One region of the Pseudomonas sp. SDO5532_S415 genome, then DNA from elsewhere that is predicted to be linked to it. Evidence: predicted binding sites of a transcription regulator. Region 1 holds the regulator's gene; each other region holds the start of a gene.

What was found. The regulator sigma-54, encoded in region 1, starts transcription at its own class of promoters, with help from an activator protein. The targets are predictions, from matches to a motif close to ANTGGCATNNANNTTGCTNT.
Region 2: a site for sigma-54 is predicted at 4,656-4,675, ahead of glnK (P-II family nitrogen regulator). Genes of this name have one in related genera too.
Region 3: a site for sigma-54 is predicted at 8,707-8,726, ahead of ACW9HW_RS05225 (flagellar basal body rod protein FlgF). Genes of this name have one in related genera too.

What each region holds. Positions count from the first base shown of each region.
Region 1 covers NZ_JBSVWS010000026.1:14,428-25,631, reverse strand. The annotation lists gene ACW9HW_RS09660 (hypothetical protein) at 1-413, shown strand, start outside; gene ACW9HW_RS09655 (superoxide dismutase) at 415-1,035, shown strand; gene ACW9HW_RS09650 (ZIP family metal transporter) at 1,056-1,949, shown strand; gene ACW9HW_RS09645 (HPr family phosphocarrier protein) at 2,110-2,385, opposite strand; gene rapZ (RNase adapter RapZ) at 2,401-3,258, opposite strand; gene ptsN (PTS IIA-like nitrogen regulatory protein PtsN) at 3,261-3,725, opposite strand; gene hpf (ribosome hibernation-promoting factor, HPF/YfiA family) at 3,738-4,046, opposite strand; gene ACW9HW_RS09625 (RNA polymerase factor sigma-54) at 4,121-5,614, opposite strand; gene lptB (LPS export ABC transporter ATP-binding protein) at 5,798-6,523, opposite strand; gene lptA (lipopolysaccharide transport periplasmic protein LptA) at 6,523-7,071, opposite strand; gene lptC (LPS export ABC transporter periplasmic protein LptC) at 7,058-7,630, opposite strand; gene ACW9HW_RS09605 (KdsC family phosphatase) at 7,638-8,162, opposite strand; gene ACW9HW_RS09600 (KpsF/GutQ family sugar-phosphate isomerase) at 8,162-9,136, opposite strand; gene ACW9HW_RS09595 (ATP-binding cassette domain-containing protein) at 9,411-10,223, shown strand; gene mlaE (lipid asymmetry maintenance ABC transporter permease subunit MlaE) at 10,223-11,020, shown strand; gene mlaD (outer membrane lipid asymmetry maintenance protein MlaD) at 11,020-11,204, shown strand, end outside.
Region 2 covers NZ_JBSVWS010000006.1:87,890-95,609, forward strand. The annotation lists gene ACW9HW_RS04070 (SrfA family protein) at 1-596, opposite strand, end outside; gene ACW9HW_RS04075 (YifB family Mg chelatase-like AAA ATPase) at 1,136-2,629, opposite strand; gene ACW9HW_RS04080 (hypothetical protein) at 2,800-2,970, opposite strand; gene ACW9HW_RS04085 (BRO-N domain-containing protein) at 3,252-3,764, opposite strand; gene ACW9HW_RS04090 (accessory factor UbiK family protein) at 4,201-4,461, opposite strand; gene glnK (P-II family nitrogen regulator) at 4,882-5,220, shown strand; gene ACW9HW_RS04100 (ammonium transporter) at 5,256-6,593, shown strand; gene ACW9HW_RS04105 (secondary thiamine-phosphate synthase enzyme YjbQ) at 6,809-7,234, shown strand; gene sutA (transcriptional regulator SutA) at 7,336-7,659, shown strand.
Region 3 covers NZ_JBSVWS010000009.1:51,845-63,048, forward strand. The annotation lists gene ACW9HW_RS05175 (mechanosensitive ion channel family protein) at 1-81, opposite strand, end outside; gene ACW9HW_RS05180 (DEAD/DEAH box helicase) at 273-1,613, shown strand; gene arfB (alternative ribosome rescue aminoacyl-tRNA hydrolase ArfB) at 1,701-2,114, shown strand; gene ACW9HW_RS05190 (MFS transporter) at 2,111-3,310, opposite strand; gene ACW9HW_RS05195 (hypothetical protein) at 3,414-3,650, opposite strand; gene ACW9HW_RS05200 (hypothetical protein) at 3,687-3,818, opposite strand; gene ACW9HW_RS05205 (amino acid aminotransferase) at 4,094-5,287, opposite strand; gene ACW9HW_RS05210 (4a-hydroxytetrahydrobiopterin dehydratase) at 5,287-5,643, opposite strand; gene phhA (phenylalanine 4-monooxygenase) at 5,748-6,539, opposite strand; gene ACW9HW_RS05220 (sigma-54-dependent transcriptional regulator) at 6,911-8,470, shown strand; gene ACW9HW_RS05225 (flagellar basal body rod protein FlgF) at 8,781-9,521, shown strand; gene flgG (flagellar basal-body rod protein FlgG) at 9,567-10,352, shown strand; gene flgH (flagellar basal body L-ring protein FlgH) at 10,405-11,100, shown strand; gene ACW9HW_RS05240 (flagellar basal body P-ring protein FlgI) at 11,119-11,204, shown strand, end outside.

The DNA of each region.
Region 1 (11,204 bases):
GCACGATCGAAAGAGCCAATCGCTTTTTCATGCAGGGCGAGCTGGTCGATGCTCGCGAGGCATACTTGCAGGCATTGGCCCTGGCCCAGGTGTTGTTCGAGCGCTGGGCGGATGCCGACGAAGCGGTGGCGGCTTGCGTGATTTCCCATCACAACCTGGCAGACCTGCATTTGCGCCTGAATCAGCCGGAGGAGAGCGCCGAATACCTGTGCGCCATCCACCAGCGGCTGTTGCAGACCATGCAGGACCCGCGACTGTCACCGGCCTTGCGTGAGGCTGCGCTGCGTCAGAGCAGCAAAACCTATGTCGAGCTGCTGAATTTCATCAGCGAACACGGCGAATACCCGCGCACCCATCGTTTGCTGCACATCGTTACCGCCTCGCCCGCGTCTCATCATCATGGAGTCCATTGAAATGGCTTTTACCTTGCCCGCCTTGCCGTATGCCTACGATGCCCTGGAGCCGCATATCGATGCGCAGACCATGGAGATTCACTACACCAAGCACCACCAGACCTACATCAACAACCTGAATGCCGCTGTCGAAGGCACCGAGTTTGCCGAGTGGCCAGTTGAAAAACTGGTGGCCGCCGTGCAGCAACTTCCGGAAAAACTTCGCGCCGCAGTGATCAATCAGGGCGGTGGTCATGCCAATCACTCGCTATTCTGGGAAGTCATGGCACCCCATGGTGGCGGCAAGCCTGAAGGTGCACTGGCCGAGGCCATCGATGAGCAACTGGGTGGTCTCGACAGTTTCAAGGACGCCTTCACCAAAGCCGCGTTGACCCGCTTCGGCAGTGGTTGGGCCTGGCTAAGCGTGACGCCGCAAAAGACGTTGGTGGTGGAAAGCAGTGGCAACCAGGACAGTCCGTTGATGGGCGGCAATACACCCATCCTCGGCCTGGATGTCTGGGAGCACGCCTATTACCTGCAATATCAGAACCGTCGTCCGGAATACATCAGCGCGTTCTACAACGTGATCAACTGGCCTGAAGTCGCTGCTCGCTATCAGGCTGCGCTGGTCCAAGTCTTCTAAAAAACCATCCAAGGCTGACTATGGGCACTGAAACACTGGCGATCGGAAGTGGACGAATGTTTCGTTACGCGTTTGGATCGCTGTTACTGCTGGCGGGCATGAGCTTGCTGGTGGCGCACGGGCTGGAATGGCTGGACCTGGAGCCCCGGTTGTCGCGGGCGTTGCAGGGTGGTGCGATCTGCGCCCTCGGCACCGCGCTTGGGGCCGTGCCGGTGTTGGTGATCCGGCGCATGCCCCAGGCGCTCAGCGATACATTACTGGGGTTTGGCGCCGGAGTGATGCTGGCGGCGACGGCGTTTTCGCTGATCGTACCGGGCATTGCGGCGGCGGAGAATCTTGGCATGACCCCGTGGGCGTCCAGCGGCCTGATCTGTTTCGGCATCATGCTCGGCGCATTCGGTCTGTTTCTGGTGGATCGCAAAGTGTCCGGTGCCTCACCGCAAATGCTCGTCGGAACCGTGGAACATCCAGTGATTCCTCCTCGGATCTGGCTGTTCGTGTTCGCGATCATTGCCCATAACATTCCCGAAGGCATGGCTGTCGGTGTCTCGGCAGGCGGCGGCATGCCTGATGCCGACAGTCTGGCGATGGGCATTGCCTTGCAGGACGTGCCGGAGGGATTGGTGATTGCCCTGGTTCTGGCCGGGGCAGGGATGTCGCGGTTCAAGGCATTCCTGATCGGTGCCGCGTCAGGTCTGGTCGAGCCGGTGTTTGCCCTGTTGTGCGCATGGCTGGTGAGCCTGGCCGAGCTGCTGTTGCCGTTGGGCCTGGCATTGGCCGCCGGGGCCATGTTGCTGGTGGTCACCCATGAAGTCATTCCCGAGTCGCGTCGACACGGTCACGACAAGCTGGCCAGTCTCGGGTTGCTGGTCGGGTTCTGTTTAATGATGGTGATGGATACCGCGTTGGCCTGAATTGTGGCGAGGGAGCTTGCTCGCGCTGGGCTGCGAAGCGGCCCTAAAGCCTGCCATCGCAAATTTTCAGATACACCGCATCCAGTGATTTCACGACTGCTGCGCAGCCGCACGGGAGCAAGCTCCCTCGTCACAAAGGTCCGCTCGATATAAAGGGCGTTTATTCGCCTTCGTCGAAGTAGTTATTGATCAAGGCCACCAGCGCTTCCATCGCTTCCTGTTCCTGTTCGCCTTCCGTGCTCAGATGGATTTTGGTGCCCTTGCCGGCGGCGAGCATCATCATGGCCATGATGCTTTTGCCGTCGACGGTGGATTCTGGTGTGCGTCCAACCCTGATCGTGCATTCCTTGAATTGACCGGCAACCCCAACGAATTTTGCAGACGCCCGGGCATGCAAACCCAGTTTATTGATGATTTCGATTTCCAGAGCAGGCATCGCGATGTAAATCCTTTAGCTGAGGTCGCGGTGGCGGACCTGGACGTTCTTCAGGGATTGCTGCAGGGTCTTGCCCAGACGTTCGGTCAGGTAGACAGAGCGGTGATGCCCGCCGGTGCAACCGATGGCGATGGTGACGTACGCGCGGTTGCTGGCAGCAAAGCGGGGTAACCATTTGAGCAGATAGGTGGAGATGTCCTGGAACATCTCTTCGACATCCGGCTGCGCCGCCAGGTACTCGGCAACCGGCTGATCGAGTCCGGACTGCGCGCGTAACTCCGGTTTCCAGTAAGGATTGGGCAAGCAGCGCACATCGAACACCAGGTCGGCGTCGACCGGCATGCCGCGCTTGAAGCCGAAAGACTCCACCAGAAACGCTGTACCGGGCTCCGGCTGGTTCAGCAGGCGCAGCTTGATGGTATCGCGCAGCTGATACAGGTTCAGGTTGGTGGTATTGACCTTGAGATCGGCCAGGTCGGCAATGGGGCCGAGCAGGCTCGTTTCGTCGGTGATCGCTTCGGCCAGCGAGCGATTGGCACTGCTCAGCGGGTGGCGACGACGGGTTTCCGAAAAGCGTTTGAGCAGGGTTTCTTCGTCGGCATCCAGATACAGCACATCGCACTGGATGTGACGGCTGCGTACTTCTTCCAGCAACTCGGGAAACCGCGATAGATGGCTTGGCAGGTTGCGCGCATCGATGGATACGGCAACCAGCGGCTGTGACAGCTCGGTGTGAATCAACGCACGTTCGGCCAGTTCCGGCAGCAACCCGGCAGGCAGGTTGTCGATGCAGTAGTAGCCGTTGTCCTCGAGCACATCGAGGGCGGTACTTTTACCTGAGCCGGAGCGGCCGCTGACGATGATCAAGCGCATGATTACTGCCCGTTTTGCTCGTCCAGGACAACCTGATACAAGGCTTGATTGCTCGGGGCGCTGCGCAGTTTGTCGCGCACGTCCTTGCGGTCGAGCATGCTGGCAATCTGGCGCAACAACTCAAGGTGCGCATCGGTGGCGGCTTCCGGGACCAGTAGCACAAACAGCAGGTCAACCGGGGCGCCGTCGATGGCGTCGAAATCTATAGGGGCGTCAAGGTGCATCAAGGCACTGATGGGCGCGTTGCAACCCTTGAGGCGGCAATGAGGAATGGCGATGCCGTTGCCAAAACCGGTCGAGCCGAGTTTTTCGCGGGCGATCAAAGCCTCGAAGACATCTTGCATCTCCAGATCCGGCACTTCGCGATGGATAAGGTTGGCAATTTGCTCGAGGGCTTTCTTTTTGCTGCCGCCCGGCACGTTCACCAGGGAACGGCCGGGGGTCAGGATGCTTTCAAGTCGGATCATGGGTTGGGAGTGTTAACGACCGGTAGCGCCCTGGAGGAGGCTCTGGGTCTTTTCCTTATGCTTTTTGAGTTGTTTATCCAGCTTGTCGGTCAAGGCGTCGATCGCCGCGTACATATCGGTATGTTCCGCGTTGGCGACCACTTCATTGCCGGGAATATGCAGCGTGGCTTCGATTTTCTGCTTCAGCTTTTCGACCGTCATCGTGACCTGCACGTTGGTGATCTTGTCGAAATGTCGCTCCAATCGTTCGAGTTTTTCGCCGATGTAGGTGCGAAGAGGTTCGGTCACTTCCAGTTGGTGTCCACTGATGTTGACTTGCATACAGCTTCTCCTTCGTTGCCAGTGCATAAAGCGGCAGATCAGATGATCTGCCACTGGAACGCTGTGGCGTGGCTCTACATCAACCGCTTGCGTTCGCTCGAAGGCGCGATCCCGAGGGATTCGCGGTACTTGGCGACGGTGCGGCGAGCCACCTGAATGCCTTGTGCCTCCAGTAAACCAGCGATCTTGCTGTCACTCAACGGCTTTTTCTGATTTTCCGCGGCAACCAGTTTTTTGATGATCGCGCGGATCGCCGTGGACGAGCATTCGCCGCCTTCGGAGGTGCTGACGTGACTGGAGAAAAAGTATTTCAATTCATAGATGCCCCGGGGGGTATGCATGAATTTCTGCGTGGTCACCCGTGAGATCGTCGACTCGTGCATGCCGACCGCTTCAGCGATGTCATGCAGGACCAACGGCTTCATCGCCTCGTCGCCATACTCCAGGAAGCCGCGCTGATGCTCGACGATCTGGGTGGCTACTTTCATCAGGGTTTCGTTGCGGCTTTGCAGGCTCTTGATGAACCAGCGGGCTTCCTGCAGCTGATTGCGCATGAAGGTGTTGTCGGCACTGGTATCGGCGCGGCGCACGAAGCCGGCGTACTGGGCATTGACCCGCAGCCGTGGCACCGACTCCTGGTTGAGCTCTACCAGCCAGCGCTCGTTGTCCTTGCGCACGATCACGTCCGGGACCACATATTCGGCTTCGGTGGACTCGATCTGCGAGCCAGGGCGCGGATTGAGGCTCTGGACCAGTTCGATGACCTGGCGCAGTTCGTCTTCCTTGAGTTTCATGCGGCGCATCAGCTGGCTGTAGTCACGGCTGCCGAGCAAGTCGATGTAATCGGTGACCAGGCGTTTGGCCTCGGCCAGCCAGGGTGTTTTGGCAGGCAGCTGGCGCAATTGCAGCAGCAGGCATTCACCCAGGTTACGGGCGCCGATGCCGGCGGGTTCGAATTGCTGGATGCGGTGCAGGACGGCTTCGATTTCGTCCAGTTCGATGTCCAGTTCCGGATCGAAGGCTTCGAGGATTTCCTCGAGCGTTTCGTCCAGATAGCCCTGATTGTTGATGCAGTCGATCAGGGTCACGGCAATCAGCCGGTCGGTGTCGGACATCGGGGCCAGGTTCAATTGCCAGAGCAGGTGGCTTTGCAGGCTTTCGCCGGCTGATGTGCGGGTGGTGAAGTCCCACTCGTCGTCATCGTTGCTGGGAAGGCTGCTGGCGCTGGTCTGGTAGACGTCTTCCCATGCCGTATCGACGGGAAGCTCGTTGGGAATGCGTTCGTTCCAGTCACCTTCGTCGAGGTTATCAACCGTCGGCGCGCTTTCCTGGTAGGACGGTTCCTGGATGTCGGTGTTGGGCTTCTGTTCGGCGTTGTCGGCCAAGGGGTCGGTGTTGTCGAAGTCGTCGCCTTCTTCCTGGCGCTCGAGCATCGGATTGGACTCCAGGGCCTCCTGGATTTCCTGCTGCAGGTCCAGGGTCGACAATTGGAGCAGGCGGATGGCCTGTTGCAGCTGCGGTGTCATCGTCAGCTGCTGGCCCATTCTCAAGACTAGCGATGGTTTCATGGCAGGGGCTTAACACCTTATTCGCCGGCGCACATGCGCCATCCACTACAGGGGCGCCGGAGCGCCAAACATAAGCAAATTATATGCCCGAAGTTGCGGTGTTTGCCTAGAGCGCTGTAACAATAAAAAAGTATTGATTTTTATCGAGACAAGCGCTCGGTCGACTAGCCAGCACTTCAGTGCTTACAGGCGGAACTCATGGCCCAGGTACACTTCCTTGACCAGGTCGTTGGCCAGGATGGTGTCGGAGTCGCCTTCGGCGATCAGTTGGCCATCGTTGACGATGTAGGCTGTTTCGCAGATATCCAGGGTTTCACGGACGTTGTGGTCAGTGATCAGTACGCCAATGCCCTTGGCCTTGAGGTGGTGGATGATCTGTTTGATGTCGCCCACCGAAATCGGGTCCACGCCGGCGAAGGGTTCGTCGAGCAGGATGAATTTCGGGTTGGTGGCCAGTGCGCGGGCGATTTCCACGCGGCGGCGTTCGCCACCGGACAGGCTCATGCCGAGGTTGTCGCGGATGTGGCTGATGTGGAACTCCTGCAGCAGGCTTTCCAGCTCCTGGCGACGATCGGCCTTGTCGAGTTCCTTGCGGGTCTCGAGGATGGCCATGATGTTGTCGGCCACCGACAGTTTGCGGAAGATCGACGCTTCTTGCGGCAGATAACCGATACCGGCCTTCGCACGACCGTGCATTGGCTGGTGGCTGACGTCCAGGTCGTCGATCAGGACGCGGCCCTGATCGGCCCGTACCAGGCCAACGATCATGTAGAAGCAGGTGGTCTTGCCGGCGCCGTTGGGGCCAAGCAGGCCGACGATCTGACCGCTGTCGATGGACAGGCTGACGTCACGCACGACCTGGCGGCTCTTGTAGCTCTTGGCCAGGTGCTGAGCTTTCAGAGTTGCCATTACTGGGCCTTTTGCTCGTCGGTTTTCTTTTTCGGCTGGATCACCATGTCGATGCGTGGGCGCGCTTCGGTGACTTTGCTGCCTGTGGCGCGACCGGCGCTGGCCAGCTTTTTAACGGTGTCGTAGACGATTTTTTCGCCCTGGGTGACGTTGTTGTCCTTGTCGACGACTTTGGCGCGATCGATCAGCACGACGCGGTTTTGCGTTGCGTGATACTGGATGGTCACGCCCCAGCCTTGAACCGGCTTGGCATCGCCCGCGGTTTGCACTTGTTCGAAGTAGGCGAGGTTGCCCACGGACGTCACCACATCGATATCACCGTTAGGTGCACGGGTCATGGTCACTTTGTTGCCGGTGACCTTCATCGAGCCTTGGGTGATGATCACATCGCCCGTGTAGGTGGCGATACCGTTCTTGTCGTCCAGCTGGGCGTCGTCGGCCTGAATGCGGATAGGCTGCTGTTGATCATCCGGCAGGGCCCAGGCGCTCACGCTTCCCAGTGCTGCGCTCAGACTGAGCAAAATAGGGAGGGTTTTAACGAGCCTCATACTGTCCTCTTACGTTCGAGAGCAGGTGTATCCTGCTTTCTTTCAAGTACGCTTTCATTCCGTTGCCTGTCGATACGCCGCCAGCGCCGTCGATTCTAACGGGTTGCTCGGTCTGCGCATATTGCTTCTGCGGGAACACTGTCATGCGAGTGGTGGTGATCAGGGTCCTGCGGTTTTTCTCGTCGAAACGCGTGATACGTACCGAATCGATCAGCTCGACCTGTGTGCCGTCGGGATTGACTTCACCCTTTTCGCTCTGGACGTGCCACGGGAACTCGGTGCCGCGGAACATGTTCAGGTCGGGATTGGTCAGCAAGGTCACTTCGGTGGCTTTGAGGTGTTCGACCTTGTCCGACGTCATTTCGTATTGCAGTTTGCCGTCCGGCAGGAACTGCACGCTGTGGGCGTTGATGGCGTAATAGTCGATTGCGCTGTTGTCGACTTGCACAACAGGCTTGTCGAGGAAACGTTCCGGGCTGATGTTCCAGTAGCCGACCGCGGCGAAAATCGCCGCGATGCAACCGAATACCAGGATGTTGCGAATCTTTTTGCTCAGCATGTCTGGCTCACAGGTACGCGGCATTGGCCGCATCGAGGCGGCCCTGGGCGCGCAGGATCAATTCGCAGAATTCGCGGGCGGCACCTTCGCCGCCGCGGGCCTGGGTGATGCCGTGGGCGTGTTCGCGCACGAAACTGGCGGCATTGGCGACTGCCATTCCCAAGCCTACGCGACGAATCACCGGCAGATCAGGCAGGTCGTCACCAAGGTAGGCAACCTGTTCATAGCTTAGGTTGAGTTGGCCAAGAAGCTCGTCAAGCACCACCAGTTTGTCTTCGCGTCCCTGGTACAGGTGTGGAATGCCGAGGTTCTTCGCTCGCCGCTCGACCACCGGGGTCTTGCGGCCGCTGATGATGGCAGTCTGCACGCCGGCGGCCATCAGCATCTTGATGCCCTGGCCGTCGAGGGTGTTGAACGTCTTGAATTCGCTGCCGTCTTCGAGGAAGTACAGGCGTCCGTCGGTGAGAACGCCGTCGACATCGAATACCGCCAGTTTGATCTGTTGGCCGCGCTTCAGCAGGTCCGTGCTCATTACATTACTCCCGCACGCAGCAAGTCGTGCATGTTCAAGGCACCGACCGGGCGGTCTTCGCCATCGACCACCACCAGCGCGTTGATTTTATGGTCTTCCATGATTTTCAGGGCCTCGGCGGCGAGCATTTCGGCGCGGGCGGTCTTGCCGTGGGCGGTCATGACCTGATCGATGGTGACGCTGTGGATATCGATTGTGCGATCCAGGGTGCGGCGCAAATCACCGTCAGTGAAGATCCCGGCCAATTTGCCGTCGGCTTCAAGGATTACGGTCATGCCCAGTCCCTTGCGGGTCATTTCCATCAGCGCATCCTTGAGCAGGGTGCCGCGCTGGACCTGTGGCAGCTCTTGCCCGGCGTGCATGACATTTTCCACTTTCAGCAGCAGGCGTCGGCCCAATGCACCGCCGGGATGGGAAAAGGCGAAGTCTTCGGCAGTAAACCCACGGGCTTCCAGCAGGGCCACGGCCAGGGCATCGCCCATGACCAGCGCGGCGGTGGTCGAAGAGGTGGGCGCCAGGTTCAGCGGGCAGGCCTCATGTTCGACATGCACATTGAGGTTGACCTCGGCGGCCTTGGCCAACGGCGAATCGGGATTGCCTGTCACGCTGATCAGCTGGATGCCCAAGCGCTTTATCAGTGGCAGCAGGGTGATGATTTCATTGGTGGAGCCGGAGTTCGACAGCGCGAGGATGATGTCGTCGCGGGTGATCATGCCCATGTCACCGTGGCTGGCTTCCGCCGGGTGGACGAAAAATGCCGTGGTGCCGGTGCTGGCCAGGGTTGCAGCGATCTTGCTGCCGATATGCCCGGACTTGCCCATGCCGACCACGACTACGCGGCCTTTGCTGGCCAGAATCATTTCGCAAGCGCGTACGAAATCTGCGTCGATGTGCGGCAGCAAGCCTTGTACGGCTTCCACTTCGAGGCGGATGGTACGTTGGGCGGATTGAATCAGGTCGCTGGATTGGCTCATGTCGGAAATCGTTTAGCCTGATGAAAAGGCGGCGATTATAGCGGTTATGATCAAAACCCTCACGCAAGTTCGTCGCGCATTGTCATTCCTTGTTACTTAATCCCTCTAAATGAAGCTTTTGGCTGGTCATATTGCTGAACTTGGTCCGGCAATGACCTTGGGCGCATGGCGCTTGCAGTGATATAGTTCGCCGCCAGTTCGGCCCGCCCGGGAGTATGTGCTTTCGTCAGGAAGCCAGGCGTCCGAGTGAGAGGCTGCATCGCAAGGAGTTTAGATGAGTGCCGATAACGCCTACGCGGTCGAGCTGAAGGGACTGACCTTCAAGCGCGGTGCGCGCAGCATTTTCAATAACGTCGATATCCGTATTCCCCGCGGCAAGGTCACCGGCATCATGGGGCCTTCCGGGTGTGGCAAGACTACGCTGTTGCGGTTGATGGGCGCGCAGTTGCGACCTACCAAGGGCGAAGTCTGGGTCAACGGTCAGAACCTGCCGAAGCTCTCGCGCAGCGATCTGTTCGATGCCCGCAAGCACATGGGCGTGCTGTTTCAGAGTGGTGCGCTGTTTACCGATCTCGATGTGTTCGAGAACGTGGCCTTTCCGCTGCGCGTTCATACCCAGCTGCCGGAAGAGATGATCCGCGATATCGTCCTGCTCAAATTGCAGGCCGTTGGCTTGCGTGGCGCCATCGAGCTGATGCCCGACGAACTGTCCGGCGGCATGAAGCGTCGTGTCGCGCTGGCGCGGGCGATTGCGCTTGATCCGCAGATTCTCATGTATGACGAGCCCTTCGTCGGCCAGGACCCTATCGCCATGGGGGTGCTGGTGCGCCTGATCCGCCTGCTCAACGATGCGCTGGGGATCACCAGTATCGTGGTTTCCCACGACCTGGCCGAGACCGCGAGCATTGCCGATTACATCTATGTGGTGGGCGATGGGCAGGTGTTGGGGCAGGGCACGCCTGATGAACTGATGAAATCGGACGACCCGCGCATCCGTCAGTTCATGACTGGCGAACCCGATGGCCCGGTTCCGTACCACTTTCCAGCGCCGGATTACCGCGCAGATCTCCTGGGGAAGCGCCGCTGATGCGCAGAATTTCATTAATAGAACGCGTACGTCGGTTCGGTCTGGCCGGAATCGACACCGTTGCGGTGTTCGGTCGCTCGACCCTGTTCCTGTTTCACGCATTGCTCGGCCGTGGCGGCATCGGCGGTGGTTTCGGCCTGCTGGTCAAGCAGCTTCATTCCGTCGGCGTGATGTCGCTGGTGATCATCGTGGTCTCCGGGATTTTCATCGGTATGGTGCTGGCGCTGCAGGGCTTCAATATCCTGTCCAGCTACGGTTCGGAGCAGGCGGTAGGGCAGATGGTTGCGCTGACCCTGTTGCGCGAATTGGGTCCGGTGGTGACGGCCTTGCTGTTTGCCGGGCGTGCCGGTTCGGCGCTGACCGCCGAGATCGGCAACATGAAGTCCACCGAACAATTATCCAGCCTGGAAATGATCGGGGTCGACCCGCTCAAGTACATCATTGCCCCACGCCTGTGGGCCGGCTTCATTTCCCTGCCGGTGCTGGCGATGATTTTCAGCGTGGTGGGCATCTGGGGCGGTTCATGGGTGGCCGTCGACTGGCTGGGCGTTTATGAAGGCTCCTACTGGTCGAACATGCAAAACAGCGTGACCTTTGCTGACGATGTGCTCAACGGCATCATCAAAAGCATGGTGTTTGCCTTCGTCGTGACCTGGATTGCCGTATTCCAAGGCTATGACTGCGAACCCACTTCCGAGGGGATCAGTCGTGCCACTACCAAGACCGTGGTGTATGCCTCTCTGGCAATCCTCGGCCTGGACTTTATTTTGACCGCCTTGATGTTTGGAGATTTCTGATGCAAAACCGCACCCTGGAAATCGGTGTCGGCCTTTTCTTGCTGGCTGGCATCCTGGCTTTGCTGTTGCTGGCGCTGCGGGTCAGCGGCCTGTCCCCGAGCCCGAGCACCGAAACCTATAAACTTTATGCGTATTTCGACAATATCGCCGGTTTGACTGTCAGAGCTAAAGTGACCATGGCCGG
Region 2 (7,720 bases), on a different contig from region 1:
AGCAGTAACAGCCACCACCAACGACGCCACCACGGACGAGCAACCACCGGCATAGGGGGGGCAACAACAGGCGCTTCGGCCACGGGTGGCAGCGTGAACGCGGGCGGGACCTGATAGAGGCAGTGCAGGGGATCGCCATTGCCGGTACCGGCATGTTCGAAACCCCAGAAGGTCAGCACCGGTTTGCCTTGCACCAGGTAGACGAAATTCTCGTCGGGGAAATGAATCACGCGCTTGAGTAGCTTGCCGAACACGGCTTTGTCGCCTTGCTGCGGTTCGGCGGAGTCAGTGCCCAGGAAACGCTGGCTCAATTCTTCGAGCGCGGTTTTCAGGGCTTCCAGCTGGCGGCGGGCAGGGGCGCGTTCTTCTTCGGTCGCGCTGCTCCACGGAATCACATCGCCGTCGAGGGCGCTGTACCAATCGATCTGGTTGCCCAGTTCATCGCTTTGAGGGATGGCCAGATGATCGACCAAATCGGGGTTCTTGCGGCGAATGGCTTCGCGCAATTGCAGGGCTGCCCGGTAGACCGGTTGTCCTGTTTCGCCGAGGGCAGTGAATGACCCGCTCTTACCGCTGCGTAATAGTGCCCCGCGCATTCAAACTCCATACGATCCGTTGCGCAAAAATGACAGACATATATATCTGTGCTTGCTCCTGCAATTAGCGGGCGACCTTAATGTCATTATGACATCGCCGTCAATCTGCAGAAGGTTCAAACCTCATGAGACTAACGTAAGCGTGCGGAGGTTGCATAAGGTCAATTTTAATTAGCTTGGGAAGGTTCGGGCGTAAGCTTTTTCAAGCTTATTGAATCGTTTCATCAGGGCTAAAAAAAGCGCTATAAAAAAGGCACGACGCCAAGAGTGGCTTTCTCCCTATCCCCGCTCAACGGTCGTGGCGGCCTGGGCGGACTAGAAGGCTTGGGTTGGAGCCAGGAACGAGTTTTTCCTATAACCGCCTGTTTTGGTCCCGATTATTGGAGTTAAAGCAGAGGTAGTTACTGATCAAGTACAGCTTGCTGGCGGATTAGGAGGCTGTGGATAAGGCGTTACATCGGGTGAGCGAGATTCAGTGCGCTCGGGAAACCGAGGTGCGATAAACGCCGTTCGTTGATTTCGCCAAGGCGTCATTCTGGTCAGTTTGTGCTCGGTCGATACTGCAGCGCCTCAGCCAGATGATCGCGGGTGATGCCATCAACTTGCTCAAGGTCCGCCAGGGTGCGTGAGACTTTAAGCAGCCGATGGGCCGCTCGCAGTGACAAGGTCAATCGCTCACACGCCGTTTCCAGCCAGGCTTCGTCGGTTGTGGATAACTTGCAGTGTTCGCGCAAGCCCGGCAGATCAAGGAAAGCGTTCGCGCAGCCCTGGCGTTTTTGTTGTCGCTCTCGGGCGTCGGCAACCAGCACTGCGGCGGTAGCGGTGTCGTCACCGGGTTTCAGTGCAGGGTTCAATGCCGTGGCTTCCCGAGCGACGGTCAGGTGCAGGTCGATTCGATCCAGTAGCGGCCCTGACAGCTTGTTGCGGTAACGCTGGACCATGTCCGGTGTACAACTGCATTTGCCGCTGGGTTCGCCAAGATATCCACAGGGGCACGGGTTCATCGCGGCGACCAATTGGAAGCGGGCCGGGAAGCGGACGCGGTCCTTGGCGCGGGAGATTACGATGTGACCGGATTCAAGCGGCTCCCTTAACACCTCCAATACCTTGCGATCGAATTCCGGAAGTTCGTCGAGAAATAGAACGCCATGATGGGCGAGGGTTATTTCGCCGGGCTGTGGTTTCGAGCCTCCGCCCACCAGCGCCGGCCCGGACGCCGAGTGGTGCGGCTGACGAAACGGGCGCTGCGGCCAATGACTCAACGGCAAGCAACTGACGACAGATTGAATGGCTGCCACCTCCAAGGCCTCACTTTCGGCCAGCGGTGGCAACAGCCCCGGCAGGCGACTCGCCAATAGTGTTTTCCCCGTCCCCGGTGGCCCGCTGAACAGCAGGTTGTGAGCGCCTGCGGCAGCAATCAGCAGCGCGCGCTTGGCCGCGAGTTGCCCCTGTACTTCATTCAAGTCGGGATAAGGTTTGCTGGCGTAGAGCAAACCATTGGAAACATAAGGCTCAATCGGTGTATGCCCATTGAAATGCGCCACGGCCTCCAGCAAATGATCCACCGCAATCACTTTCAGCCCCGAGGCCAGGCACGCTTCCTCGGCATTCGCCCGCGGCACCATCAGCCAACGCCCGGCCTTGCGCGCCGCCAGCGCCGCCGGCAACACCCCTCGAACCGCCCGCACTGCCCCTGACAGTGCCAATTCTCCCAAGCACTCCACGTCATCCAGCGTCAACGTCGGCACCTGCACACTGGCTGACAGAATCCCCAAGGCAATGGCCAGATCGAACCGCCCGCCGTCCTTGGGCAAATCCGCCGGCGCCAGATTCAAGGTGATGCGTCGTGCAGGAAATTGCAGCCCCGAATTGATAATCGCACTGCGCACCCGATCCTTGCTCTCCTTCACCGCCGCTTCGGGCAGGCCGACCATGGTCAGCGACGGCAAGCCATTGGCGAGGTGGACTTCAACGGTAACAGCGGGGGCATCCACACCAATCTGGGCGCGGCTGTGGACGATGGAGAGGGACATGGTCGTTCCTTGAGGTGAAGGGGGCCGCTTCCTGCGGTGTTTGAAGGGTAGTCAGGAGACGAGGATTTCGCGTGATGGGAGGGGGAGCGAATTTTCGCAAGATGTTGCGAGTCATCGTCGGGCGGACAGGCAAAAAAACCGCCATTCAGGCGGTTCTTTGGTAGGCAGTTTCAGGCTCTTTTGCCGGCAAGCAGGCCCGGAGGTTCAAGGTCTTTGCCGTGAGTGGCAGCGACATCAAGGAATCGTTGTTGATTGGCTGAAATATGGCCAGCTAGCCGAAACGCTTCAGCATGATATTGAACGATGAGTAGCAGCTTGGCTCTTCGCTTTTTGTGAATCATGGACACCTCCTGTGCATGGGAGTGAGATCGAACACGGCCAAAAGCGTAAGGAAAAGGGAGAGGACTGATAAATCAGGCCCGAGAACTGCTTTTTGTAGGACCATGCCGAGATAGTTGAAGGACACCAGTGAAACCGTGCGGGCGGAGCGAGTCTCGCCAATGCCATCCGTAGGAGCGAGCTTGCTCGCAAAAAATTCGAATACACCGCTTGGCATCTGGGTTTACGCGCTATCGTTCACGACCATTGTTGGCAAGCCAGCTCCCACAGTGAATTATCTCGCTCACCCGATTCGCGAAGCTCGCTTCCACCAAGGCGTATTGATCGCACGTCTTGGTTCCTCTCGATCAGGCAATACGTGCGGTACGTCCTGCAATCGAATCCACGGCTGATTATTCCAGTGCAACAAACTCAACGACATTTGCGGCCAATTGAGCAGGCTCAGTTGTGGGCGTTCGGTTTTGACGGGGTATTGGGTGTCTCGCAGGGCGGGGACGACTTCGTGGGTGAGCCATTCGCGCAGGGCTCGGTATTCGGGGCAGTAGTGGTAGACGAGGAGGGCGTAGACGCCGGATTCGCTGATCAGCAGGGTGTTTTCGATGTGGCCGTGGATGAGGGTTTTGGCGGTTTGGTATTGGTCGGGATCGAGTTTTCGGAGTTGGCGGTCGTTGAGGTGGAGGCGTAGTAGGCGGCCCAGGTCGCGGGCGCTGAACCAGGGCTGGTTTTGGATGAGTAGGGCGTGGAGGTGGAGTTTGTGGCGGGTGAAGACGTGAGGGATTAGATAGTTTTCGTCCATGCTGCAGTTCTCGGGATCATATGAAGAAAACTGCCTCTGATCGTCGCCAAACGAAAAGGGTGGCAGCTGTGCGCGGGTTGGCGAACCGGTGCATCCCGAAACCGGCAGACCCAAAGGTCTCCCACGCACGGCCGCCATAACTCGAGATGGGAATAACTCCCTCGTTCGAATGTGGTCGCGGTGCGTCGGGATTTTCCAGGTCGCCAAACCCAGTGCTGAACATTCAGCTGAGGGTGAGCTTAGGAACCGGAGCATTGCGACGCAATCGGACGGCGGATGAGAACTTTGTAGGACGTTGCCGGGATTTTTGCGGGGCTTGGGATCGAAAGATCGCAGCCTGCGGCAGCGCCTACAGATGAATCTGTAGGTCGTTCCGACCTATTCGCGAGCAGGCTCGCTCCCACAGTGGATTGGTTTCAAAGTGGGCTATGCGGTGTTACTCGGTGGGTGGGTTCAGCTTCGCTTCCATTTCCGCCACCTTCGTCTCCAGTGCCTCCAGGCGGGCGCGGGTGCGGGCGAGAACGACCATCTGACTATCGAATTCTTCCCGGCTCACCAGGTCCAGTTTGCTGAAGGCGCTTTGCAGCAGGGCCTTGAACTGGCTTTCGATTTCGGCTTTCGGCAGTGGGGTGTCGCCGCTGAAGAGGCGGGAGGCGGTGCCGGTCAGGGCGTCGAGGAAGTCTTTGGGCGCGAGCATGGGGAAAGGTCCTGGTAACAATGGCGGGCAGTGTATCACGCAGTGTCTATAGTCAATTTCGCGGGCAAGGGATGCACGCTTTTCGCGCATGCGGATGGACGGCGTCGCACCGTTGTTGTGCGTAACGTGCCGGGTGTTGTGGCGAAGTGGCGGCCATCAACCGGTAAAGGCTTGAAAACAGTGAGTTTTGTGGAGATGGCAAGCTTTCTGCTTAGACGGTAGTGACCCATGCACTGATGCAGTCACCGTGACGAATGCAGTGCGCCGAGCGAAACGCGGGGAGCGTTTGGCAAGGAGCGGTTAGCTGGCGTCGGACGGGCGGGTAAGGCCGACGATGCGTTACAAAGCCAGGCACTGCGCTTAGACTTGAGACGGGTTTGTTTTCCTGGGGCAAGTCCACCAATTCGGGAGAGAGTTTTCATGAAGCTAGTCACTGCCATCATCAAGCCGTTCAAGTTGGACGACGTGCGCGAGTCGTTGTCCGAGATCGGCGTGCAGGGCATTACCGTCACTGAAGTCAAAGGCTTCGGTCGGCAGAAGGGTCACACCGAGCTGTATCGCGGCGCGGAGTACGTGGTCGATTTCCTGCCAAAGGTGAAGATTGATGTCGCCATTGACGACAAGGATCTCGACCGGGTTATCGAGGCGATAACCAAGGCCGCCAACACCGGCAAGATCGGTGACGGCAAGATCTTCGTGGTCAATCTGGAACAGGCGATTCGCATCCGTACCGGCGAAACCGATACCGACGCAATCTAAGCCGCCACAAACCCAACGCCCCAGGAGAAAACAATATGACTCTGCGTAAAATCGCAGGGCTAGGAGCCCTGTTGTCCCTCGTAATGCCCGGCCTGGCCATGGCGGCAGACGAAGTGGCGGCCCCAGTCCTCAACTCCGGCGATACCGCCTGGATGTTGACCTCGACAGCTCTCGTGCTGTTCATGACCATTCCCGGCCTCGCGCTGTTCTACGGCGGCATGGTTCGGTCGAAAAACATTCTTTCCGTGATGATGCAGTGCTTCGCCATTACCGGTCTGATCAGCGTCCTGTGGGTCATTTATGGCTACAGCATCGCGTTCGACACCACCGGCATGGAGCAGGGCGTCGTCAACTTCAACTCCTTCTTCGGTGGCATGGGCAAGGCATTCCTGGCCGGTGTCACGCCATCGAGCCTGACCGGACCGGCGGCGCTGTTCCCTGAAGCGGTGTTCATCACCTTCCAGATGACCTTTGCCATCATCACCCCGGCGCTGATCGTCGGCGCCTTCGCCGAGCGCATGAAGTTCTCCGCGATGCTGGTGTTCATGGGCATCTGGTTCACCCTGGTTTATGCGCCGATTGCGCACATGGTCTGGTCCGGCAACGGCGGCCTGATGTGGGACTGGGGCGTGCTGGACTTCGCCGGTGGCACCGTGGTGCACATCAACGCCGGTGTGGCCGGTCTGATCGCCTGCCTGGTACTGGGCAAGCGTAAAGGTTTCCCGACCACCCCAATGGCTCCACACAATCTTGGTTACACCCTGATGGGCGCCGCCATGCTGTGGATCGGCTGGTTCGGCTTCAACGCCGGCTCCGCCGCGGCCGCCAACGGCACTGCCGGCATGGCGATGCTGGTGACTCAGATCGCGACCGCCGCCGCTGCACTGGGCTGGATGTTCGCCGAGTGGATCACTCACGGTAAGCCAAGCGCACTGGGCATCGCCTCGGGTGTGGTTGCCGGCCTGGTCGCCATCACGCCAGCCGCTGGCACCGTAGGCCCGATGGGCGCTCTGGTGATCGGCCTGGCCGCAGGCGTGGTGTGCTTCTTCTGCGCCACCACCCTGAAACGCAAAATGGGTTATGACGACTCCCTCGACGCCTTCGGCGTGCATGGCATCGGCGGTATCCTCGGCGCGATCCTGACCGGTGTATTCGCTGCACCATCCCTGGGTGGCTTCGGCACCGTGACCGACATCGCCGCACAAGTCTGGATTCAGTGCAAAGGCGTAGGCTTCACGGTGATCTACACCGCGATCATCACCTACATCATCCTCAAGGTCCTGGATGCGGTCATGGGCCTGCGCATCACCGAAGAAGAAGAATCGGTCGGCATCGATCTGGCACTTCACAACGAACGCGGCTACAACTTGTAGGCACGCGCATGAAAAAATTTGCCCGGCTTGCCGGGCATTTTTTTGTCCGCGATTTATCATTGAAAGGACGGCTGAAAGGTTTTTTCTGACAGCTTTGTGAACGTTTACGACGCGTGTTTTTGTGCCGCCGAAGGCTTACACGATTGAAGGATGATCAGGGCCTTTGTTTTTTCCCAGAGCGCGCTAGAATGCGCCCCGAACGTGCGGAGAACTGTATGTGGCAACAGACTCTGATAACCCTGCGGGCGAGGCCCCGGGGCTTTCATCTGGTAACGGACGAGTTACTCGCCGGCCTGCCTGAACTCAAGGCATGCCGGGTTGGTCTGTTGCATTTGTGGCTGCAGCATACCTCGGCGTCGTTGACCATCAACGAGAACGCCGATCCGGCGGTACGTCGCGACTTCGAACGATTTTTCAATCGTCTGATCCCACAAGGAACAGACGGCTATGAGCATAACGACGAAGGCCTGGACGACCTCCCGGCGCACTTCAAGGCCAGCGTGCTTGGCTGTCAGCTCAGTTTGCCGATTTCGGCGGGCAGACTGGCGTTAGGGACCTGGCAAGGCGTTTACCTGGGCGAGCACCGTGATTTTGGCGGTGCCCGTAAAGTCCTCGCCACCGTGCACGGTGAAGAGGCATGAACCGCTGGTCACCAGCGGTTATTGAATTTTTCCGGCAGCCTTCGACAGAGGGCAAAGCTGGGCTATAACTAATCTGCTTTTCGCAAGTCATGAGGTAGAACATGAGCGACGATGATCTGGAAAACGACGACCTCGAAGTAGGCGACGACGACGAAACCGAAGAAGGTCTGGAAGCAGCGGCCGAAGACGTCGCTGAAGACGACGGCGGTGATGCCCCCGTTCCGACCGCCAAAGGCAAGGCCAAGGCTGCGGTATCGGTCGATGAGCTGCCGAGTGTCGAAGCCAAGAACAAGGAACGTGACGCCCTGGCCAAGGCCATGGAAGAGTTCCTGGCTCGTGGCGGCAAGGTGCAGGAAGTGGAGGCCAACGTAGTCGCCGATCCGCCCAAGAAGCCTGACAACAAGTACGGCAGCCGGCCTATCTGAGCCTGCTTCGCGCTTGCTGAAAAAGCCCGCCGTCGCTGCGGGCTTTTTCATGCCCGGAACA
Region 3 (11,204 bases), on a different contig from region 1:
CAGGCTGGCGTGCAGGAGAGGGTGCTGATCAAGGGCACCCCAAAGGTCTTGGGCGTTGAGCCAGAGCTGTTTGATATCCATGGGAGAAACGATTCTTCTGTAAGACGCGACGGGCAATTAGAGCATTTAAGACGCTTTGTATTACGTTTGGGGACAAATCAGGCAACAAAAAAGCCACTGTTTGCGGTCGATTGCATAAAGAAACTCGGCCTTCGCGCTCGAAACCGTTACCCTATGCAGCTGATTTTTTGCATTTCTTCGAGGTAGCACCCGTGTTTTCCGAATTCGCCCTGCACGAACGCCTGCTCAAAGCCGTGGCCGAACTGAAATTTGTCGAGCCGACGCCTGTGCAAGCAGCGGCTATTCCGCTGGCGCTCCAAGGGCGTGACCTGCGGGTGACGGCGCAAACCGGCAGCGGCAAGACCGCCGCTTTCGTCTTGCCGATCCTCAACCGCCTGATCGGCCCGGCCAAGATCCGTGTCAGCATCAAGACCCTGATCCTGCTGCCGACCCGCGAACTGGCCCAGCAGACCTTGAAAGAAGTTGAACGCTTCTCGCAGTTCACCTTCATCAAGTCCGGCCTGATCACCGGCGGCGAAGACTTCAAGGTCCAGGCTGCCATGCTGCGCAAGGTGCCGGACATCCTGATCGGTACGCCGGGCCGGATGATCGAGCAACTGAACGCCGGCAACCTCGACCTCAAGGAAGTCGAAGTGCTGGTGCTCGACGAAGCCGACCGCATGCTCGACATGGGGTTCGCCGAAGACGTACAGCGTCTGGTAGACGAGTGCACCAACCGCCAGCAGACCATGCTGTTCTCCGCCACCACCGGTGGTTCGGGCCTGCGCGAGATGGTCGCCAAGGTCCTGAACAACCCTGAGCACTTGCAGCTCAACGCGGTCAGCCAGTTGAACGAAACCACCCGTCAGCAAATCATCACCGCTGACCACAACCAGCACAAAGAACAGATCGTCAATTGGCTGCTGGCCAACGAGACTTATCAGAAGGCCATCGTCTTCACCAACACCCGGGCCATGGCCGACCGTATCTACGGCCGCCTGGTGGCACAGGAATACAAGGCGTTCGTCCTGCACGGTGACAAGGACCAGAAGGATCGCAAGCTGGCGATCGACCGTCTGAAGCAGGGCGGGGTGAAAATCCTCGTGGCGACCGACGTTGCCGCTCGCGGCCTGGACGTCGACGGCCTGGACCTGGTGATCAACTTCGACATGCCGCGCAGCGGCGACGAATACGTACACCGTATCGGTCGTACCGGTCGTGCCGGCAACGATGGCCTGGCCATCTCGCTGATCTGCCACGGCGACTGGAACCTGATGTCGAGCATCGAGCGCTACCTCAAGCAGAGCTTCGAGCGCCGTACCATCAAGGAAGTCAAAGGCACCTACGGCGGACCGAAAAAGGTCAAGGCCTCGGGCAAGGCTGTCGGCGTGAAGAAGAAAAAGACCGACGCCAAGGGCGACAAGAAAAAAGTCGCCGCCAAGACCCCGACCAAGCGCAAGAGCGTCAATCGACCGAAGAGCGATTCCCTGGTCAGCAAGGACGGCATGGCTCCGCTCAAGCGCCGCAAGCCAGAGGCCCCGGCTGCTGAATAAGCGCTTTGGCTGAACAAAAAATGCCCGTATCGTCAGATACGGGCATTTTTGTTTAGATGTCACATAGTCCTGAGGAAGTGATTTTCCATGCTGGTGATTTCCAACAACGTGCAGATACCGGATGCCGAGATCGAGTTGACCGCCATTCGCGCCCAGGGCGCCGGTGGGCAGAACGTCAACAAGGTTTCCAGCGCCGTGCACTTGCGCTTCGACATACCGGCCTCGTCCTTGCCCGAGTTCTACAAGGAGCGGCTGTTGGCGCTGCGCGACAGTCGCATCACCAGCGAAGGCGTGTTGATCATCAAGGCCCAGCAATACCGCACCCAAGAACAGAACCGTGCCGATGCGCTGGAGCGTTTGACCGAACTGATCCTGAGCGCCACCAAGGTCGAGAAGAAACGCCGCCCGACCAAACCAACCCTCGGTTCGAAGACCCGCAGGCTTGAATCCAAAAGCAAACGCGGCAACATCAAGGCCGGGCGCGGCAAGGTGGATTTCTAGCGGGTTTCCCGTGTCTGGCGATGTTTCGGTGCCTGCCGGTACAGGTAGATGCAGAGCATCAAACTGCTGAGGGCGGCCAGTGCGGCGAACAGGAAGATCGACGCAAAACCGAACCCCGCCGCCACCGCGCCGGCCAATGGCCCGGTGATCCCCAGTGACAAGTCAATGAACAGTGAATAAGCGCCGACCGCCGCGCCTCGACTGGAGGCAGGCACCAGGTTGACCGCTTCAACTCCCAGCGCCGGAAACACCAGCGAGAAGCCGAAACCGCTCAGCGCGGCACCCGCCAGCGCCCAATGAGCATCCGGAGCCAGCCACAGCAGCAACAGGCCCAGGGTTTCCACCGAGAGGCAGGCAATCGCCACGCGAAAGCCACCCAGGCGATTGATCAGGTTACCGAACAACAGCCGCGCACCGATGAAGCTGGCACCGAACAGGCTCAGGCACAGCACCGCGTTATCCCAGTGTTGGGTGGCGTAATACAGGGTGATAAATGTAGCGATGGTGCCGAAACCGATGGAGCCCAACGCCAGGCCGCAGCCGTGGGGCAGTACCCGCCCGAGTACGTGCATGAACGGCAGGCGTTCACCGACCACGATCGGTGCGGCGGTTTTCGGCCAGGCCAGTACCAGGCCGAAAGCCGCCAGCAGCACAATGCTCACACCCATGCTCCACAAGCCCAACTGACTGACCAGCCACACACCCAGCGGCGCGCCGACCGCCAGTGCGCCGTAACTGGCGATGCCGTTCCAGGAGATGACCTTGGCGGTGTTCGCCGCGCCGACCCGGCCGATGCCCCAGCCAATGGAGCCGGAGCCCACCAGGCTTTCCGCGCTGCCGAGCACCAGGCGACCGATGAACAGGCTGATCAGGCTCAGCATCGGCAGGCTTTGGGTCCAGGCCGAAATCAGCATGAACACGCCGCTCAAGCCGCAACCGGCCAGGCCATACATCACCGCCAGTTTACTGCCCTTGTTGTCGATGATTTTCCCGGCGTAGGGACGGCTGAGCAGGGTGGCCAGGTATTGCACGCTGATCACGAGCCCCGCAATCACTGCGCCGAAGCCCAGATCGCTGTGGACGTACCCGGGCAGTACCGCCAGGGGAATGCCGATATTCAGGTAGCCGATAAAGGTGAACAGGACGATGGAAACAACTTGCAGCGTGACCGCCAGGGGGCGCTGGTTTTCAGACATGGGTAAAGGTCCACGGAGAAGCAGGATTAGATAGGCTGCTTATGATAACGGTGCTAGCGTTCGTGGGTTGTGAAAAAGTAAAACTATTTGCCGGGCGGGGCCGTCAGGGCTTGGCAGGCGCCACCAGTTGCGTGGTGACCAAAGCGGCCAACGCATTTTCCTCGCTGCCGAAACGGGCGAGCAAAGCGGCTTGTTTCTCGGGGGAGAGGCGATTCCAGATCTCGATCATTTTCTCGGCGGTGCCGATCAGAACGCTGGCCACCTGCTGTTCATTGAAAGTTTCGCTGAATTCATCGGTCATGGGGCTGGGCTCACGGTTCAGGCAGTGTGGAAAGCGCATGTTAGCGCTTTCCACACGGTCTGTACGGCGGGTGTTTCAGTCTTCGCTGTCAGCCTGGCGGCTGCCAGTGGCTTCTTTCGGCTCGGGCTGTTGGGCACCGGCTTGTTGCGTGGTCGTCTGCTCAGGTTCGTGCAGGCTTGGGAAGGGGAGATTAGGAATCTCGTGCATAGTCGCGCTCCTCGCTAAGTCTGTTGATAGATCTGGTAGATCCGCGCTTTTGAAAAAGCCTGCGCAGGATACAGCACGAGAAATGACAAACAGACTTTTATATCCATTTGTTTCGACGAATGGGGTTGTCTAGACAGGTAAGGAGTAGTGGCACAAAAACAACTGTGGGAGCGAGCCTGCTCGCGAAGGAGGCGTGACAGTCGAGGTGTATGTTGACTGACACACCGCTTTCGCGAGCAGGCTCGCTCCCACAGGGGGCTACAAAGTTCTGTAGGTTATTTGCAGACCTTGGCGATGGCTTCGGCCAGCAGATCCAGGCGCGTCGCATCAATCCCGGCCACGTTCGCCCGACCTGTGCCGACCATGTAAACGCTGTGATGATCGCGCAGCTGTTTGACCTGATCAGGCGTCAACCCGGTGTAGGAAAACATCCCGCGTTGTACACCAATGTGCGCAAAGCGCTCACGCAAACCATGCGGCTCCAGTGCCTCCACCAGACCGCTGCGCAGTTGGGCAATCCGCAAGCGCATGGCTTCCACTTCGTCGGCCCAGAGTTGTTTCAATTCCGGATCGCCGAGGATGGTCGCCACCACGGCGGCACCATGATCCGGCGGTGTCGACCACAGGTTGCGGGCGATGTTGGCCAGTTGGCTGCGAATGTCCACCAGCTTGTCTGCGGTTTTCGCGCAGACAATCAGCGCACCGGTGCGGTCGCGGTACAGGCCGAAGTTTTTCGAGCAGGAACTGGTAATCAGCACTTCCGGCAACTCGGCGGCGAACAGCCGGGTCGACCAGGCGTCCTGTTCCAGGCCATCGCCAAAGCCCTGGTAGGCGAAGTCGATCAGCGGCAGCAGTTCACGCCGACGCACCACCTCCAGCACCCGACGCCAGTCGTCATGGGACAGATCGAAACCGGTCGGGTTGTGGCAGCAGGCATGCAGCAACACCACATCGCCCTTGGGCGCTTCATTGAGCACGGCGAGCATCGCCTCGACGTCGAGACGGTTGTCGCTGCCCACGTACGGGTAGTGACTGACCTTGACCCCGGCCGTGGCGAAAATGGTTTCGTGGATCGGCCAGGTCGGATTGCTCAGCCACACACCACGGCCCGGCAGGCATTGGGCGATAAAGTCCGCACTCAAGCGCAACGCACCGGTGCCACCCGGTGTCTGGGTGGCGCCGGCGCGTTTTTCGCTGATCAGCCTTGAGTCGGCGCCGAGCACCAACTCACTGATGGCTTTGCCGAACGCCGGCTCACCGTGACCGCCAATGTAGGTCTTGGTGGTCTGACGATCCACCAGTCGCGTCTCAGCCAGTTTCACCGATTGCGGAATTGGCGTCAGGCCTTGGGCGTCCTTGTAGACACCCACGCCAAGGTCGAACTTGCGCGGGTTCGGGTCTTGCGCATAGGCCTCCATCAGGCCGAGGATCGGGTCGCCGGGCACCCGGCCGATGGTGTCGAAATGCATTACTTGCGGCCCTCGGCGTCCTTGGCCACTTCGTCAGTGCGCGCGGCCATGATGAAGTCGTTGCGGTGCAGGCCCTTGATCGAGTGGCTCCACCAGGTCACGGTGACTTTGCCCCACTCGGTCAACAGACCCGGGTGATGACCTTCGGCCTCGGAGATTTCGCCGACAGCGTTGGTGAACGCCAGGGCGTGTTTGAAGTTTTTGAACAGGAAGATTTTTTCCAGCTGCATGATGCTGTCGCGTACTTCGATGTTCCAGTCCGGGATCTGCTTGATCAGGATCGGCAGTTCTTCGTCGCTGACTTGTGGGGCATCGGCGCGGCAGGCTTCGCAGTGGGCTTGGTTCAATGTGGACATGATGGATTCCTGAAATCGAATAAATGGAAATCAGCTGTCAGTGTGACCACGCTAAAGCAAAGTGTGGCGTTCTGACAGACTCACTTGATCGTAAAAGCAGCGGTTCAGGCGGCTTTTGGTTTTGGCGGAAATTTCGGCGCGTGCAGACCCATCTGCATGGCTTGCTTGACCATGCCCATGATGTCTTCGTGGGCCAGGTCGAACAGGCGCTTGAGGTTCGGCAAGACGAAATACAGGGGTTGCAGAATGTCGATGCGGTATGGGGTGCGCATGCATTCCAGCGGATCGAACGCTTGATGCTCAGGTTCGTCCGACAGGCAGTACACGGTTTCTTTCGGCGAAGACAGGATGCCGCCACCGTAGATGCGCTGGCCTTGCGGGGTGTCGAGCAGGCCGAACTCGATGGTCATCCAGTACAGACGCGCCAGGTACACACGTTCTTCCTTGGAAGCCTGCAGGCCAAGTTTGCCGTAAGTGTGGGTAAATTCGGCGAACCAAGGGTTGGTCAGCAGCGGGCAGTGGCCAAAGATCTCATGGAAAATGTCCGGCTCTTGCAGGTAATCCAGTTCTTCGCGGGTGCGAATGAACGTGGCCACTGGAAACTGCTTGCTGGCGAGCAATTCAAAAAAGGTCTGGAAAGGGATCAGCGCGGGAACGCGGGCGACCTGCCAACCGGTGGTTTCACCGAGAACCTTATTGATCTCGCCCAGTTGCGGAATGCGGTCGTGGGGCAGACCGAGTTTTTCGATACCGTCCAGGTATTCCTGGCACGCACGCCCTTCGACCACTTTCAGTTGACGAGTGATCAGCGTGTTCCACACCGCATGCTCTTCGGCGGTGTAGTCGATAAAACCTTGCGCATCGGGCTCGCGAGCCACGTATTGCGTCTGCTTCATGCTGCTCTCCTGCGAGGGGATTCGTTCTTGTTATGTACTGCTATGGACCTAGAAATACTCCATGAATTGCGGTTTTGCAGCCGGAGAGAGGCGACACACGCGGGAAATCCCGGCGTTAATCGTAAAGTTTTCGTTACGTATCGCTGGCTGTCGCGCAGGTATTGCGATTGACGGGTGGGAAAAGCCGTTTGACTGTCACATAATCTTGACGACTATCTGAGCGCCGAATCAGAAAAGTCGGGCACTAACCCTGTGGGAGCCAGCCTGCTGGCGATAGCGGTATGTCATTCGACATCAACTTCACCTGATGCGACGCCATCGCCAGCAGGCTGGCTCCCACAGGTCAATCATCGTCTACCAGGTCTATTTATATGCGTATCAAAGTCCACTGCCAGAACCGCATCGGCATCCTGCGCGACATTCTCAATCTGTTGGTGGAATACGGCATCAACGTCGCCCGCGGTGAGGTGGGCGGTGAGCACGGCAATGCGATCTACCTGCACTGTCCGAACCTGATCAACATTCAATTCCAGGCATTGCGTCCGAAATTCGAGGCGATTGCCGGAGTCTTCGGTGTCAAGCGTGTAGGTCTGATGCCCAGCGAGCGTCGGCACATGGAACTCAATGCGTTGCTGGGGGCCCTGGAGTTTCCGGTGCTGTCGATCGACATGGGCGGTTCCATCGTTGCCGCCAACCGGGCGGCGGCGCAGCTGCTGGGTGTGCGCGTCGATGAAGTGCCGGGGATTCCGTTGTCGCGGTATGCCGAAGACTTTGATTTGCCGGAACTGGTGCGCGCCAATAAATCACGGATCAACGGACTGCGGGTCAAGGTCAAGGGTGACGTGTTTCTGGCCGACATCGCGCCGCTGCAATCGGAACATGACGACAGCGAAGCCATGGCCGGTGCCGTGCTGACGCTGCATCGCGCCGACCGGGTTGGGGAGCGCATCTACAACGTGCGCAAGCAGGAGTTGCGCGGTTTCGACAGCATCTTTCAGAGCTCGAAAGTGATGGCGGCGGTGGTGCGGGAAGCCCGGCGCATGGCCCCGCTCGACGCGCCACTATTAATAGAAGGGGAAACCGGGACCGGCAAAGAGTTGTTGGCGCGCGCCTGCCATTTGGCCAGCCCGCGCGGGCAATCGCCGTTGATGGCGCTCAACTGCGCCGGCCTGCCGGAATCCATGGCCGAGACCGAACTGTTCGGCTACGGCCCCGGTGCCTTCGAAGGGGCGCGGGCCGAAGGCAAGCTCGGGCTGCTGGAACTGACGGCGGGCGGTACGCTGTTTCTCGACGGTGTCGGAGAAATGAGTCCTCGCTTGCAGGTGAAATTGCTGCGCTTCCTGCAGGATGGCTGCTTCCGGCGTGTCGGCAGCGATGAAGAGGTTTATCTCGATGTGCGGGTGATCTGCGCGACCCAGGTCGATCTGTCCGAGTTGTGCGCCCGCGGTGAGTTTCGTCAGGACCTGTATCACCGGTTGAACGTGTTGTCGCTGCACATCCCGCCGCTGCGTGAATGCCTCGACGGTTTACCGCCGCTGGTGGAACACTTCCTCGACCAGGCCAGCCGACAGATCGGTTGCCCCTTGCCCAAACTGGCCCCGGCGGCCATGGATCGGCTTATTCATTACCATTGGCCGGGCAATGTCCGGCAGTTGGAAAACGTGCTGTTCCAGGCGGTTTCCCTGTGCGACGGCGGAACGGTCAAGGCTGAGCACATTCGGTTGCCGGACTATGGCGTGCGTCAGCCGCTGGGTGATTTTTCCCTGGAAGGCGGGCTGGACGAGATTGTCGGGCGCTTTGAGAAAGCGGTGCTGGAGCGGTTGTATTCCGAGCATCCGAGCAGTCGGCAATTGGGTAAGCGGCTGGGGGTTTCCCATACCACCATCGCCAACAAGTTGCGCGAGTATGAGGTCGGTAAGACCGAGTCATAACCGATAGTTGTTTCGCCTGAGATGGCCTCTTCGCGAGCAGGCTCGCTCCCACATTTGAATCGATAACCCTGTGAGAGCGAGCCTGCTCGCGAAGGCGGAGTTGGCCACTGCCCAAGGCCAAGCCTTGCCACCTTCCGGCATGCCACCGCCGGTTTTTCGTCTCTGACACATTCCTCCTGATCCCCTCAAATTCCCTCAAGTCCTTTGTTTGCCGGGCCTCGCGCTGCAAAAAACAAGTTGGTCTGCAAATTGCTTATGGCTCATCAGTACAGCAGTGGGCGGCAAACGTCCGGCAGGCAGAGGATAGATTGTGGACAAGTACCTTTATGTGGCAATGACCGGCGCCAGCCAGAATGCACTGGCGCAAAAGGCTCATGCCAACAACCTGGCGAACATCTCTACCAACGGCTTCCAGAAAGACCTGGAGCAGGCGCGTTCGATGCCGGTGTTCGGTGACAGCTTTCCGGCGCGTGCCTTTGCGATGTCCGAACGCCCGGCCACCGACTTCTCTCCGGGCGCCTTGGTGGAAACCGGCCGCGACCTCGATGTCGCCGTGCAAGGCAACGGCTGGCTGGCGGTGCAGAACCCTGACGGCGGTGAAAGCTACGTGCGCACCGGCAGCCTGGTGGTTGACGCCCTGGGGGTTTTGCGCGCCGGCAATGGCATGCCGGTGATCGGCAATGGCGGTCCGATTGCCGTGCCGCCCGAGCAGCAGATCGAAGTGGGCGAGGACGGCACCATCAGCATTCGTGCGATGGGCGAAGGTCCCCGCGTCATGGCGGAAGTCGACCGCATCAAGCTGGTCAACCCGGACATCAAGAACATGACCAAGGGCCTGGACGGTTCGATCCACACCAAGGACGGCGCGCCTGCGCAAGCCGATGCCAACGTCAAACTGGTGTCGGGTTTCCTTGAGTCGAGCAACGTCAATGCCGTGGACGAGATGACCTCGGTGCTGGCCTTGTCCAAGCAGTTCGAGCTGCACATCAAGATGATGAACACCGCCAAAGAAGACGACCAGGCCATGGCTCGGGTCTTGCAGATCAGCTAATTATCAGAACGTCGCGCCGTAAAACAGGCGCACGAGGAGAATCGAATGCTTCCGGCTCTATGGGTTGCCAAAACCGGTCTGTCCGCCCAGGACACCAACCTGACCACCATTTCCAACAACCTGGCCAACGTGTCGACCACGGGTTTCAAACGTGACCGCGCCGAGTTCCAGGACCTGCTCTACCAGATCAAGCGTCAGCCAGGCGCCCAGTCGACCCAGGACAGCGAACTGCCGTCGGGTCTGCAACTGGGTACCGGTGTGCGCATCGTCGGCACCCAGAAAAACTTCAACGCCGGTAGCCTGCAAACCACCGAGCAGCCGCTGGACATGGCCATCGACGGTCGCGGTTTCTTCCAGATCCTGCAACCGGACGGCACCACGTCCTACACCCGCGACGGTACGTTCCACCTGGACTCCAACGGCCAGATCGTCAACGCCAGCGGCTTCGCCCTGGAGCCGGCGATTGTCATTCCGAACGACGCCCAGACCTTCACCGTGGGTAAAGACGGCACCGTGTCCATCACCGTGGCCGGCAACCCGGCTTCCCAGGTGATCGGCAACCTGCAAACCGCCGACTTCATCAACCCGGCCGGCTTGCAAGCGGTGGGTAACAACCTGTTCCTGGAAACCGCTGCCAGTGGTGCGCCACAAGTCGGCACACCGGGCCTGGCGGGTTTCGGTACCACGCTGCAGAACACCCTGGAAACCTCCAACGTCAGTACCGTTGAGGAGATGGTCAACATGATCACCACTCAGCGCGCGTACGAGATGAACTCCAAGGTGATCTCCACCGCCGACCAGATGCTCTCGTTCGTAACGCAGAATCTGTAATCAAGTCTATGAGGCGGCCATGAGGTCGCCTGCAACACCGTGAGGTAGGGTCATGAAACGCTTCGTCTCTGTTCTGGCACTGAGTGGGATCACCGCGCTCGCAGGCTGCGTACCTGTGACGCCCAAGCCCAATGACCCTTACTACGCCCCGGTGTTGCCGCGCACGCCGCTGCCGGCTGCGGCGAACAACGGCTCGATCTATCAGGCCGGGTTCGAACAGAATCTTTACACAGACCGCAAGGCGTTCCGGGTCGGTGACATCATCACCATCACCCTGAACGAGAAGACCCAGGCCAGCAAAAACGCCAACTCGCAAATCGACAAGACCAGCAAGACCGGCATCGGCCTGACCTCGCTGTTCGGTAGCAGCGCCACCACCAACAACCCGTTCGGTAGCAACGACCTGAGCCTGAGTGCCAGTTATGAAGGCGACCGCGCGACCAAGGGTGACAGCAAGGCCGGGCAGGGCAACAGCCTGACCGGTTCGATCACCGTGACCGTCGCCGATGTCTTGCCCAACGGCATCATTGCCGTGCGCGGCGAGAAGTGGCTGACGCTCAATACCGGTGATGAGCTGGTACGGATTGCCGGCCTGGTTCGCGCCGATGACATCGCCACCGACAACACCGTGTCGTCGACCCGCGTCGCCGATGCACGCATCACCTATTCGGGCACCGGTTCGTTTGCCGATGCGAGTCAGCCAGGCTGGTTCGACCGTTTCTTCCTCAGCCCGCTGTTCCCTTTCTAGGTGGCTTTCCAGTTGAGCATGTTGAACTTCAGAAGTCTCATCGTTGCTGCCCTGATGATGTCGGCAGCCTTCAACGTTCAAGCCGAGCGCCTGAAGGACATCGC